2 linked regions of the Alloalcanivorax dieselolei B5 genome follow. The protein of the gene in region 1 binds, or shares a complex with, the protein of each later gene. Links are inferred from orthologs where the notes say so. Each region holds a gene or a part of one and is shown on either strand. Other genes may lie near its edges.

The links.
Region 2: the proteins of secA (region 1) and secY are in contact, whole or in part, in a crystal structure (PDB 3DIN), measured with the Thermotoga maritima proteins. The link is inferred for Alloalcanivorax dieselolei B5 from one-to-one orthologs. Residues at the interface, in WP_004082002.1 of Thermotoga maritima: Glu261, Ala262, Arg263, Lys300, Ala301, Arg302, Thr303, Ile304, Ile305, Leu323, Tyr324, Asp325, Pro326, Val329, Ser330, Tyr333, Ile336, Lys340, Phe345, Val349, Glu363, Phe364, Tyr374, Ser375, Gly376, Gly377, Glu393, Ile395, Thr482, Ser483; in WP_004081795.1 of Thermotoga maritima: Glu108, Gly109, Glu110, Glu111, Ala236, Glu237, Arg238, Arg239, Ile240, Thr241, Ile242, Gln243, Tyr244, Ala245, Arg246, Arg247, Val248, Thr249, Gly250, Arg251, Arg252, Val253, Tyr254, Gly256, Ala257, Ser258, Thr259, Tyr260, Leu261, Pro262.

What each region holds. Positions count from the first base shown.
Region 1 is NC_018691.1:3,870,278-3,876,607, forward strand. What follows is about bases 2,195-5,475. They hold secA (preprotein translocase subunit SecA), read right to left. Parts: upstream 5,128-5,475; coding sequence 2,395-5,127; downstream 2,195-2,394. Other genes in these bases: argJ (bifunctional glutamate N-acetyltransferase/amino-acid acetyltransferase ArgJ), read right to left, coding at 2,195-2,225; B5T_RS17210 (M23 family metallopeptidase), read right to left, coding at 5,313-5,475. In the rest of the region: B5T_RS17190 (DNA gyrase inhibitor YacG), read left to right, coding at 1-66; B5T_RS17195 (Nudix family hydrolase), read right to left, coding at 67-1,017; more of argJ, read right to left, coding at 1,020-2,194; more of B5T_RS17210, read right to left, coding at 5,476-6,239. UniProt on the Escherichia coli protein: Required for protein export, interacts with the SecYEG preprotein conducting channel.
Region 2 is NC_018691.1:4,191,044-4,194,530, reverse strand. What follows is about bases 1-2,955. They hold secY (preprotein translocase subunit SecY), read left to right. Parts: upstream 1-764; coding sequence 765-2,147; downstream 2,148-2,955. Other genes in these bases: rpsK (30S ribosomal protein S11), read left to right, coding at 2,793-2,955; rpsM (30S ribosomal protein S13), read left to right, coding at 2,414-2,770; rpmJ (50S ribosomal protein L36), read left to right, coding at 2,183-2,299; rplO (50S ribosomal protein L15), read left to right, coding at 317-751; rpmD (50S ribosomal protein L30), read left to right, coding at 131-313. In the rest of the region: more of rpsK, read left to right, coding at 2,956-3,191; rpsD (30S ribosomal protein S4), read left to right, coding at 3,208-3,487. UniProt on the Escherichia coli protein: The central subunit of the protein translocation channel SecYEG. Consists of two halves formed by TMs 1-5 and 6-10.

The DNA.
Region 1 (6,330 bases):
GAGCAACATATGATTCCGGGGGATCCAAACGCACCAGTGGACGATCTCGACGACCCGGAGCGGTAATCAATCCACCCCGGGCCAGAAGGCGCGGATGCCGGCGACGCCATAGGCGCCGTGTTCGCGGGCCGTGGTCAGATCATCCGGGGACAACCCGCCCAGGGCATAAAACACCAGGGGCCGCCCCTCGGTGAGCGCGGCGAAACCGTCCCATCCCATGGGCGCCACATCAGGATGCGTGGCGGTGGCCGCCACCGGTGACACCACCGCCATGGGGATATCCAGCGCCAGAGCCTGCTCCAGGGCGGCAGCATCGTGGCAAGCGGCGGAGATCACGCCGGCAAACCCGCTCAGTTCCGCGGCCGACGCTGCCATCAGAGCCCGCCGGCTCAGATGCAATCCGGCGGCCCCTTCCCGCGCCGCCAGCGCCGCATCATCCCGGACCCAGAAAGGCAGGCCCCGTTCACGGCAGCACGCCGCCAGCCTCGGCAGTGCCGGATCCTGACTCCAGCCACGCAGATACACACCCTGCCGTCGCGGGTCCAGCCGCTCCAACCCCTGGACCACGGCTGGCTCCTCGAGCCCCTCGGGCACCACCACCCACTCCGGCGGCAGTCTCAGCGCCAGCGCCACTGGGCGATTGGCGGCGGGAAACGCGCGCTCGGTGATATCGGCCAGCGGCACCCACTCCACCGGCTGGCCCTCGCGGCCGTGGGGCTCGCCGCTGTAGCGCCGCACCTCACGAAAATGCAGGGTGACCTTGAGGTCCGGGTAGCGGTGGCGCACAGTCATGAACGGCGCGCATCCGGTCACATCCAGCCCGAGCTCCTCGTGCAGTTCGCGGGCCAGGGCAACGTCGAGGGCCTCTCCCGGCTCCACCTTGCCGCCCGGGAACTCCCACAGCCCGCCCTGATGCTTGTGCTCCGGGCGGCGGCTGAGACACAAGCGTCCGTCTCCGTCGCGAATAATGCCCGCCACCACCGTGATTTCCGGAACGGTCTCATGGGAATCGGACATGGTCAGGTACGGTACTCGGCGTTGATTTTCACGTAGTCATAGCTGAAATCACAGGTCCACATTTGCCCTCGACCCGTTCCCGCCGCCAGGTCCACGCGGATGGTGATTTCCGCACGTGCCATGACGGCGGCGCCGCGTTCCTCGGTGTAATCGTCGTCGACGCCGCCTTCATTGACGATACGAACCTCATCCAGCCAGATCGCCACCCGGTTCACATCCAGGGTGTCGATCGGCGCCCGCCCCACGGCGGCCAGGATCCGGCCCCAGTTGGGGTCGGAGGCAAACAGGGCGGTTTTGACCAACGGGGAGTGGGCAATGGTCTCCGCCACCGCCAGGGCGTCAGCGTCACTGGCGGCGCCTTGCACCTGAATCTCGACGAACTTGGAGGCCCCTTCGGCATCGCGGATCAGCGCCTGGGCCAGTTCCACGAACACCTGCTCCAACGCCTGAAACACCAGGCGGGCAGCTTCGCTGTCCTCCTGCTCGATCGGCGCCGCTCCGGACTGGCCGGTGGCGATCAGAATGCAGGCGTCATTGGTGGAGGTGTCACCATCCACGGTGATGCGATTAAACGAGGCGTCCGCCAGTTGGCGCACCCAGCGATCCAGCACCGGCTTGGCGATATCCGCGTCGGTGGCGATGTAACCCAGCATGGTCGCCATGTTCGGCCTGATCATGCCGGCCCCCTTGGCGATGCCGGTGATGTTCACCGGTACGCCGTCCAGCTCCAGGCGGTGACTGGCCACTTTCGGCACCGTATCGGTGGTCATGATGCCCTCGGCGGCACGACCCCAGCCGTGCTCATCCAGGGTCTCCAGCGCCGCCGGCAAACCGTTTTCGAACGGCTCCATGGCGAACGGTTCACCAATCACGCCGGTGGAAAACGGCAGCACCTCAGCCGGATGACACAGAGCCAGTTCCGACAGCAACACGCAGGTCTCCTCACACAGCGCCACCCCCTTGTCACCGGTACCGGCATTGGCATAGCCGGTGTTGATCATCAGGTAGCGAGGGGCTTTTTCCGCCAGGTTACGGCGTGCCACCTGTACCGGCGCGGCCTGGAAGCGGTTGCGGGTGAATACGCCGGCGGCACGGCTGCCTTGCGCCAGCTCGATCACCACCAGGTCCTTACGTTGGGCTTTTTTTATGCCCGCTTCCACCGCGGCCAGGCGCACCCCGGCCACCGGAAACCACTGCGACTGCGTCATGTTCGATCCTTCACCAAGGGTCATGGAATAATTCGGGCCATCTGTTCGCGGCCCCGGTTAATAGCATGGCCTTTCCTGGCCGAAAGGGGCAAGGGCCCCGAACGCACCAACCCCGCCGATGGCGGGGTTGGATGGGAAAGTGCTCACCCCTTGCGGGGGACCACAATGATCACGTTTCCAGACGGCCGCAGCAGTGCTTGTACTTTTTGCCGGAACCGCAAACACAGGGTTCATTGCGGCCCACCTTGCGGCCTTCACGCACCACCGGCTGGGCTACCTGCGGCGGCCCCTGGGTCTGGATACCGTCGCCGGACGCGGTGGGCGCGGCCATCTGCTCTTGTTGCGCCTTCATCCGCTCCGCCTGTATCCGGGCTTCTTCCTGGCGCTGGGCTTCCAGCCGTTCCACTTCGTCATCGCGTCGCACCTCGAAATTATGCAGTACGCGGATCAGCTCGTGCTGGATCTGGTTCAGCATGGCCTGGAACAACTCGAAGGCTTCCTTCTTGTATTCCTGTTTCGGGTTCTTCTGCGCGTAACCGCGCAAGTGGATGCCCTGGCGCAGATGATCCATGCTGGCCAGGTGGTCTTTCCAATGACGGTCGAGGATCTGCAACATCAGGTGTTTTTCGATCTGGCGCAGAGTTTCCTCGCCGACTTCCTGCTCCTTGCGGCGGTATTCCTCTTCCATGGTCTCGATGACCTTTTCCACCACCCCGTCGATGTGCAGCCCGGTATCTTCCTGCAGCCACTGGCTTACCGGCGCCCGGCAGCTGTACTCGGTCGCCAGGGTACGCTCCAGTCCATCCACATCCCATTGATCTTCCACGGAACCGGGCGGCATGTAGGCGTGAATTTCATCCGGCATCACGTCACGACGGATGCTTTCGATGGAGGACGCTAGGCTCTCGGATTCCAGAATCTGCTCGCGCTGGCTGTACACCACGCGGCGCTGGTCATTGGCCACGTTATCGTATTCAAGCAGATTCTTACGGATATCGAAGTTGCGCGCTTCCACCTTGCGCTGGGCGTTCTCGATGGCGCGGGTCACCCAGCGGTGCTCGATGGCCTCACCGTCCTTCAGGCCGAGCGAACGCATCATGTTACGTACCCGGTCGGAAGCGAAGATGCGCATCAGGTCGTCTTCCATGGACAGGAAAAAGCGGGTGTACCCCGGATCGCCCTGACGGCCGGCACGGCCACGCAACTGGTTGTCGATACGGCGGGATTCGTGCCGCTCGGAGCCGATGATATGCAAGCCGCCGGCCTCCAGCACCCGGGCGTGGTTGTCCCGCCATTCGTCCCGGATCTTCTGCGCTTCCGCGCCATCCGGATCGTCGAGATGCTTGATCTGCTCCTCCGGATTGCCGCCGAGCACGATGTCGGTACCCCGGCCGGCCATGTTGGTGGCGATGGTCACGCTGCCCGGGCGCCCGGCCTGGGCAATGATCTGGGCTTCACGCTCGTGCTGCTTGGCGTTCAGCACCTCGTGTTTGATCTTGTCCTGATTGAGGCGATTGGACAGGTATTCGGAGGCCTCGATGGTGGCGGTGCCCACCAGCACCGGCGCGCCTTTTTCGACGCACTGTTTCACTTCGTCGACAATCGCTTCGAATTTTTCCTTCAGCGTCAGATAGACCAGATCGTTGGCGTCGATCCGCGCCATCGGACGGTTGGTGGGGACCACCACCACATCCATACCGTAGATCTGACGAAACTCCACCGCTTCGGTGTCGGCGGTGCCGGTCATACCGGAAAGTTTGTCGTAAAGACGGAAGTAGTTCTGGAACGTGGTCGAGGCGAGCGTCTGGTTCTCCTGCTGGATGCGCACCCCTTCCTTGGCTTCCACCGCCTGGTGGATGCCGTCGGACCAGCGCCGGCCCGGCATGGTCCGACCGGTGTGCTCATCGACGATAACGATCTGGTCGTTCTGCACCACGTACTCCCGATCCCGGTGGAACAAGGCGTGGGCCTTCAGGGCGGCGTGCACGTGATGCAGCAGCGTCAGATTATGGGCCGCGTACAGGCTCTCCCCCTGCTCCAGCAGATCGTTCTCCACCAGCAAGGACTCGATCAGCTGGTGGCCTTCCTCGGTCAGCTCCACTTGCCGCTGTTTCTCATCGATCACATAGTGACCGGTTTCATCGCCCTCTTCCGGCTGCGGCTGAAGCCGTGGCATCAGCAGATTGATCTGGCGATACAGTTCGGAGGAGTCGGAGGCGGGACCGGAAATGATCAGCGGGGTACGGGCTTCATCGATGAGGATGGAATCCACTTCATCGACGATGGCGAAGTTGAGTTTGCGCTGCACCCGGTCTTCCAACCGGAAGGCCATGTTGTCACGCAGATAGTCGAAGCCGTATTCGTTGTTGGTGCCGTAAATAAGGTCGGAACCATAGGCTTCGCGTTTTTCCGGCGCCGGCTGCTGGGAGTAAATAATGCCGACGGTGAGGCCGAGAAACTCGTACAGGGGACGCATCCAGTTGGCGTCCCGCTCGGCCAGGTATTCGTTTACGGTCACCACGTGCACGCCCAGACCGGACAGGGCGTTGAGATAGGCCGGCAAGGTCGCGGTGAGGGTTTTACCTTCACCGGTACGCATCTCGGCGATACGCCCTTCGTGCAAAGCGATCCCGCCCAATAACTGCACATCGAAGTGACGCATGCCCATGACTCGCGTGGCGGCCTCGCGGACCACGGCGAACGCTTCCGGCAACAGCTCATCCAGCGTCTTGCCCTCGGCGAAGGCGCCCCTCAATTCGCCGGTCTTGGCTTTCAGCGCCTCGTCATCCAGTTTGGCCATGTCGTCACCAAGCGCGTTGATCGCCGTGACCAGGCGGCTCATACGCTTGAGTTCACGGTCATTTTTGGTGCCGAAGACTTTCTTTGCGATGGAAGACAGCATGAAACGTCCGTTTTTTCTCAATGGGTGGAGCAGAGCGCCCCGCGCTAAGGAGGGATCATTCTACTCACGAGATTGGGTAGGGGCGACCATAATTCAAGCCTTGGGCGGAGGAATCAAGACCCGGGTGACGGTCCCGGGCCAATGGGGGCGCTTGACAGCACCCCGCCCCTCCCGGAATGACCAGGCTAGCGGCGCGCCCGAGCGATATAAGGGGAAGGATCCACCTGTTGGCCGTTCTTCAACACTTCATAGTGCACGTGGGGACCGGTGGAACGGCCGCTGGTGCCAACGATGGCGACGGTATCGCCGGTGCGCACGATATCCCCGACTTCCACGGTGACGCTCTTGGCATGGGCATAGCGGGAGCTGATGCCGTTACCGTGATTGACTTCCACCAATTGGCCGTAGCCGGTTTTCTTGCCCGCGAAGGTGACGACACCGGACGCGGTGGCAATGATCGGCGATCCGTCCCGGGCGGCGAAATCCACGCCCTTGTGCCACGCCACCCGGCCGCTGAACGGATCGGTGCGGCGGCCATAACGGCTGGACATCCAGCCATGCGGAATCGGTCGGCCGGAAAGGAAGGTTTCGTCCTTGAGCTGACGGTTGGCCAGCAGCTTTTCCAGGATGTCCAACTGCTGCTCGCGCCGCTGCAAGGCGGTGGTCACCCGCTCCAGTTCCTGCATGAAGGACGGCGGCGTAAAGCTGCTGCTGCCCTCCACTTCAGGCCCCCCGATGGCCGGGGCGCTGCTGAAATCAAATTCCTGGCCGTCGATGCCGGCCACGTCCACCAGGCGTTCCCCGAGCGCGTCCAGGCGTACCAGACGGGCTTCGGTGTCCGCCAGTTGCAGGGTCAGGGCGCGGAACTGCTCAGCGCTGAGACGGGACAAGTCCGCCACTTCACGCTTCTGCTCGTTGAGTTCGCTCTGGAACCGCTCGGCCACGGCTTCGGTGTATGCCGGCGGCACCAGTTTGTAGTTCAGCCAGTAGGCGCCGGTACCCAGGGCCACCGGCAGCGCCACCATTACCAAAAGCGCCAGATACAGCCAGGATCGGGATAACTGCACCGATCGGGCATGGCCGCCCTTGCTGTTAAGCCATATGATGTTCATGAGTGTGGAAACACCCCTTCCAAAAAGTCTTCAGGCCAGCGGTCTGCAGGCCCGCGGAATATCCATTCATAAATGACAATGCCGGTGGTGC
Region 2 (3,487 bases), 320 kb from region 1 along the record:
ACCCGGTGAATGTGGTTCGCGCCACGTTCGAGGGTTTGAAAGCGATGGCCTCCGCGGAATCCGTTGCCGCCAAGCGCGGTAAAACGGTCGAAGAGATCCTGAGCTAAGCGCAGACAGACGGAACGTAACGATGGCTGACAAGATCAAGGTAACGCAGGTAAAAAGCACCAACGGCCGGCTGGAAAAGCACAAGGCCTGTGTGCGTGGTCTCGGTCTGCGCCGTATTGGCCATACCGTTGAAGTTGAAGACACCCCTGCGGTACGCGGCATGATTAACAAAGTCGCGTACATGGTGCGGGTAGAGGGAGAATAAGCGATGCGTTTGAATGATCTGCATCCCGCTGAAGGTTCCCGTCCGGCCCAGAAACGGGTTGGCCGCGGTATCGGCTCCGGTCTCGGTAAAACGGGTGGTCGTGGCCATAAAGGTCAGAAATCCCGTTCCGGTGGCACCGTGAAGCCCGGGTTCGAAGGTGGTCAGATGCCGCTGCAGCGTCGTGTGCCGAAGTTCGGTTTCACGTCCAAGCTGGCAATGGCGACCGCTGAAGTACGCCTGGAAGAGCTGGCTAAAGTGGAAGGCGACGTGATCGACCTGGCCTCTTTGAAAGCCGCTGGCGTGGTTCGTTCTGACAAGAAGCGCGCCAAGATCGTGCTGCGCGGCGGTATTGACCGTGCCGTGACGGTGCGTGGCGTGGCGATCACCAAAGGTGCCCGCGAAGCGGTGGAAAAAGCCGGCGGTAAAGTCGAGGAATAACAGGAACCGGGCTATGGCCAAGAACCGTGCACAAACGCTTAACAGTGGTGCCGTCGCAGCCAGCGGTGGTGCCACTCGGGAGTTGTGGCGTCGTATCGGATTCCTGCTTGGGGCCCTGCTGGTGTTCCGGATCGGGGCGCATATTCCGGTGCCGGGTATGAACCCGGACATGTTGGAACAGATGTTCAACCAAAACCGGGATACCATCCTTGGCCTGTTCAACATGTTCTCCGGCGGCTCCCTGGAGCGCATGAGTATTTTTGCGCTTGGCATCATGCCGTACATTACCGCGAGCATCGTGATTCAGTTGATGACCGCGGTAGTGCCCAGCCTTGAGCAACTGCGAAAGGAAGGGGAGCAAGGGCGCCGCAAGATTACTCAGTATACCCGGTATCTGACCGTCGCCTTGGCGCTGGTGCAGTCTTTCGGAGTATGCGCGGGCCTGAAAAGCCAGGGGATTACCCTGTTGCCGGAAGGCGCCGACAGCATGCAGGTGGCGAGCTTCTATTTTGTAGCCGTGACCTCATTGGTGACTGGAACGATTTTCCTGATGTGGCTGGGTGAGCAGATCACCGAGCGGGGCATCGGGAACGGCATTTCCATGCTGATTTTCGCTTCCATCGTGGCCGGCTTGCCGGGTGCGGTGGCGCAGACCTTCGAGTCCGCCCGTCAGGGCGAACTGGGGCTGCTGGCCATGCTGATGGTGTTTCTGGTGGCCGTGGCGGTGATTTTCGGTGTGGTGTTCGTGGAGCGCGGTCAACGCCGCATTACCGTGAACTATGCCCGACGTCAGCAGGGCCGCCGGGTATACGCGGCGCAGCAAAGTCATTTGCCGCTGAAAGTGAACATGGCGGGTGTGATTCCGGCGATTTTCGCCAGTTCCATCCTGCTGTTTCCGGCGTCACTGACCCAATGGTTCAGTGATTCCAACCCGGATTCCTGGTGGGGGATGACCCTGCGCCGGGTTAGCGATGCGCTGTTGCCGGGTACGCCGCTGTACATTCTGTTATTTACGCTGGCGATCATGTTCTTCTGCTACTTCTATACGGCGTTGGTGTTCAACCCGAAGGACGTGGCGGACAACCTGAAGAAATCCGGGGCTTATATCCCGGGTATTCGCCCCGGTGAGCAATCAGCACGTTACATCGATACCGTGATGGGCCGTCTGACCCTGATCGGTGCCGTGTACATGACGCTGGTTTGTCTGTTGCCGTTGGGTTTGCAGGCGATCTGGAATGTACCCTTCTATCTGGGCGGTACTTCGCTGCTGATCGTGGTAGTCGTAGTGATGGACTTCTGGGGCCAGGTCAATTCCCATTTGATGTCCACTCAGTACGAAAAACTGATGAAGAAAGCCAACCTGAAAGGGTATGGCGGCACCGGTCTGGTGCGTTAACATGGCCTAGCGGCCGAGATAGTGAGGCGAGTGCGATGAAAGTTCAGGCTTCTGTAAAGAAGATCTGCCGTAACTGCAAAGTGATCCGCCGCAAGGGCCGGGTCATGGTGATCTGCAGTGCCGAGCCGCGGCACAAGCAGCGTCAGGGTTAATAGGCGAGCTTCTTTCCTAGAGATTGGTTGAAATTCAGTCGGTGTAACGCTAGACTCTCCCGCCTTTCGGCGCCAGAGACTGGCGATACCGCTTTGTGAATCGGAGATATTCGGATGGCCCGTATTGCAGGCGTAAACATCCCGGACAACAAACATACGGTGATTTCCCTCACCTATATTTTCGGGATCGGCCGCACCCGTGCTCGCCAGATTTGCGAGCAGACCGGCATTGCGCCGGAGGTTAAGATTCGTGATCTGTCCGGCGATCAGCTGGACGCGATCCGTGCGGAGATTGCCAAGGTTTCCACGGAGGGCGACCTGCGTCGGGAAATCAACATGAATATCAAGCGGTTGATGGATCTGGGCTGCTACCGTGGCATCCGCCATCGTCGCGGCTTGCCGCTGCGCGGTCAGCGCACCAAAACCAACGCCCGCACCCGTAAGGGCCCGCGGAAACCGATCCGCAAGTAAGTCCTGAATTTGGATAGGCATCATGGCTAAAGCGAAAAGAGACAGTGGCGCACGTCGGAAGAAGGTAACGCGGACCGTTGCGGATGGCATCGCTCACGTACACGCTTCTTTCAATAACACCATCATTACCATCACTGATCGTCAGGGCAATGCGTTGTCCTGGGCGACCTCTGGTGGCGCGGGTTTCCGTGGCTCCCGTAAGAGCACCCCGTTCGCGGCCCAGGTGGCTGCCGAAAACGCCGGAAACGCCGCCAAGGACTACGGCTTGAAGAATCTGGAAGTGCGGGTGAAAGGCCCGGGTCCGGGTCGCGAGTCTTCCATTCGGGCGCTGAACGCCTGTGGTTACAAGATTACCCATATTCAGGACGTGACGCCGATTCCGCACAATGGTTGCCGTCCGCCGAAGAAGCGCCGCGTGTAACGGGAGTTAGAGCAAGATGGCAAGATATCTCGGTCCCAAGTGCAAGCTTTCCCGTCGTGAAGGCACTGACCTGTTTTTGAAGAGCGGCATCCGTCCGCTGGAATCCAAGTGCAAGGCGGAGCAACCTCCGGGTCAGGCCGCCGCCGGTCGCCGCCCCAGTCGTTTGTCCGACTATGGTGTGCAGCTGCGGGAAAAACAGAAAGTACGTCGTATGTACGGTGTACTGGAAAAGCAGTTCCGTAGTTACTACAAGAAGGCGGCCCGCTCCCGTGGCGCCACCGGTGAAGTGTTGCTGC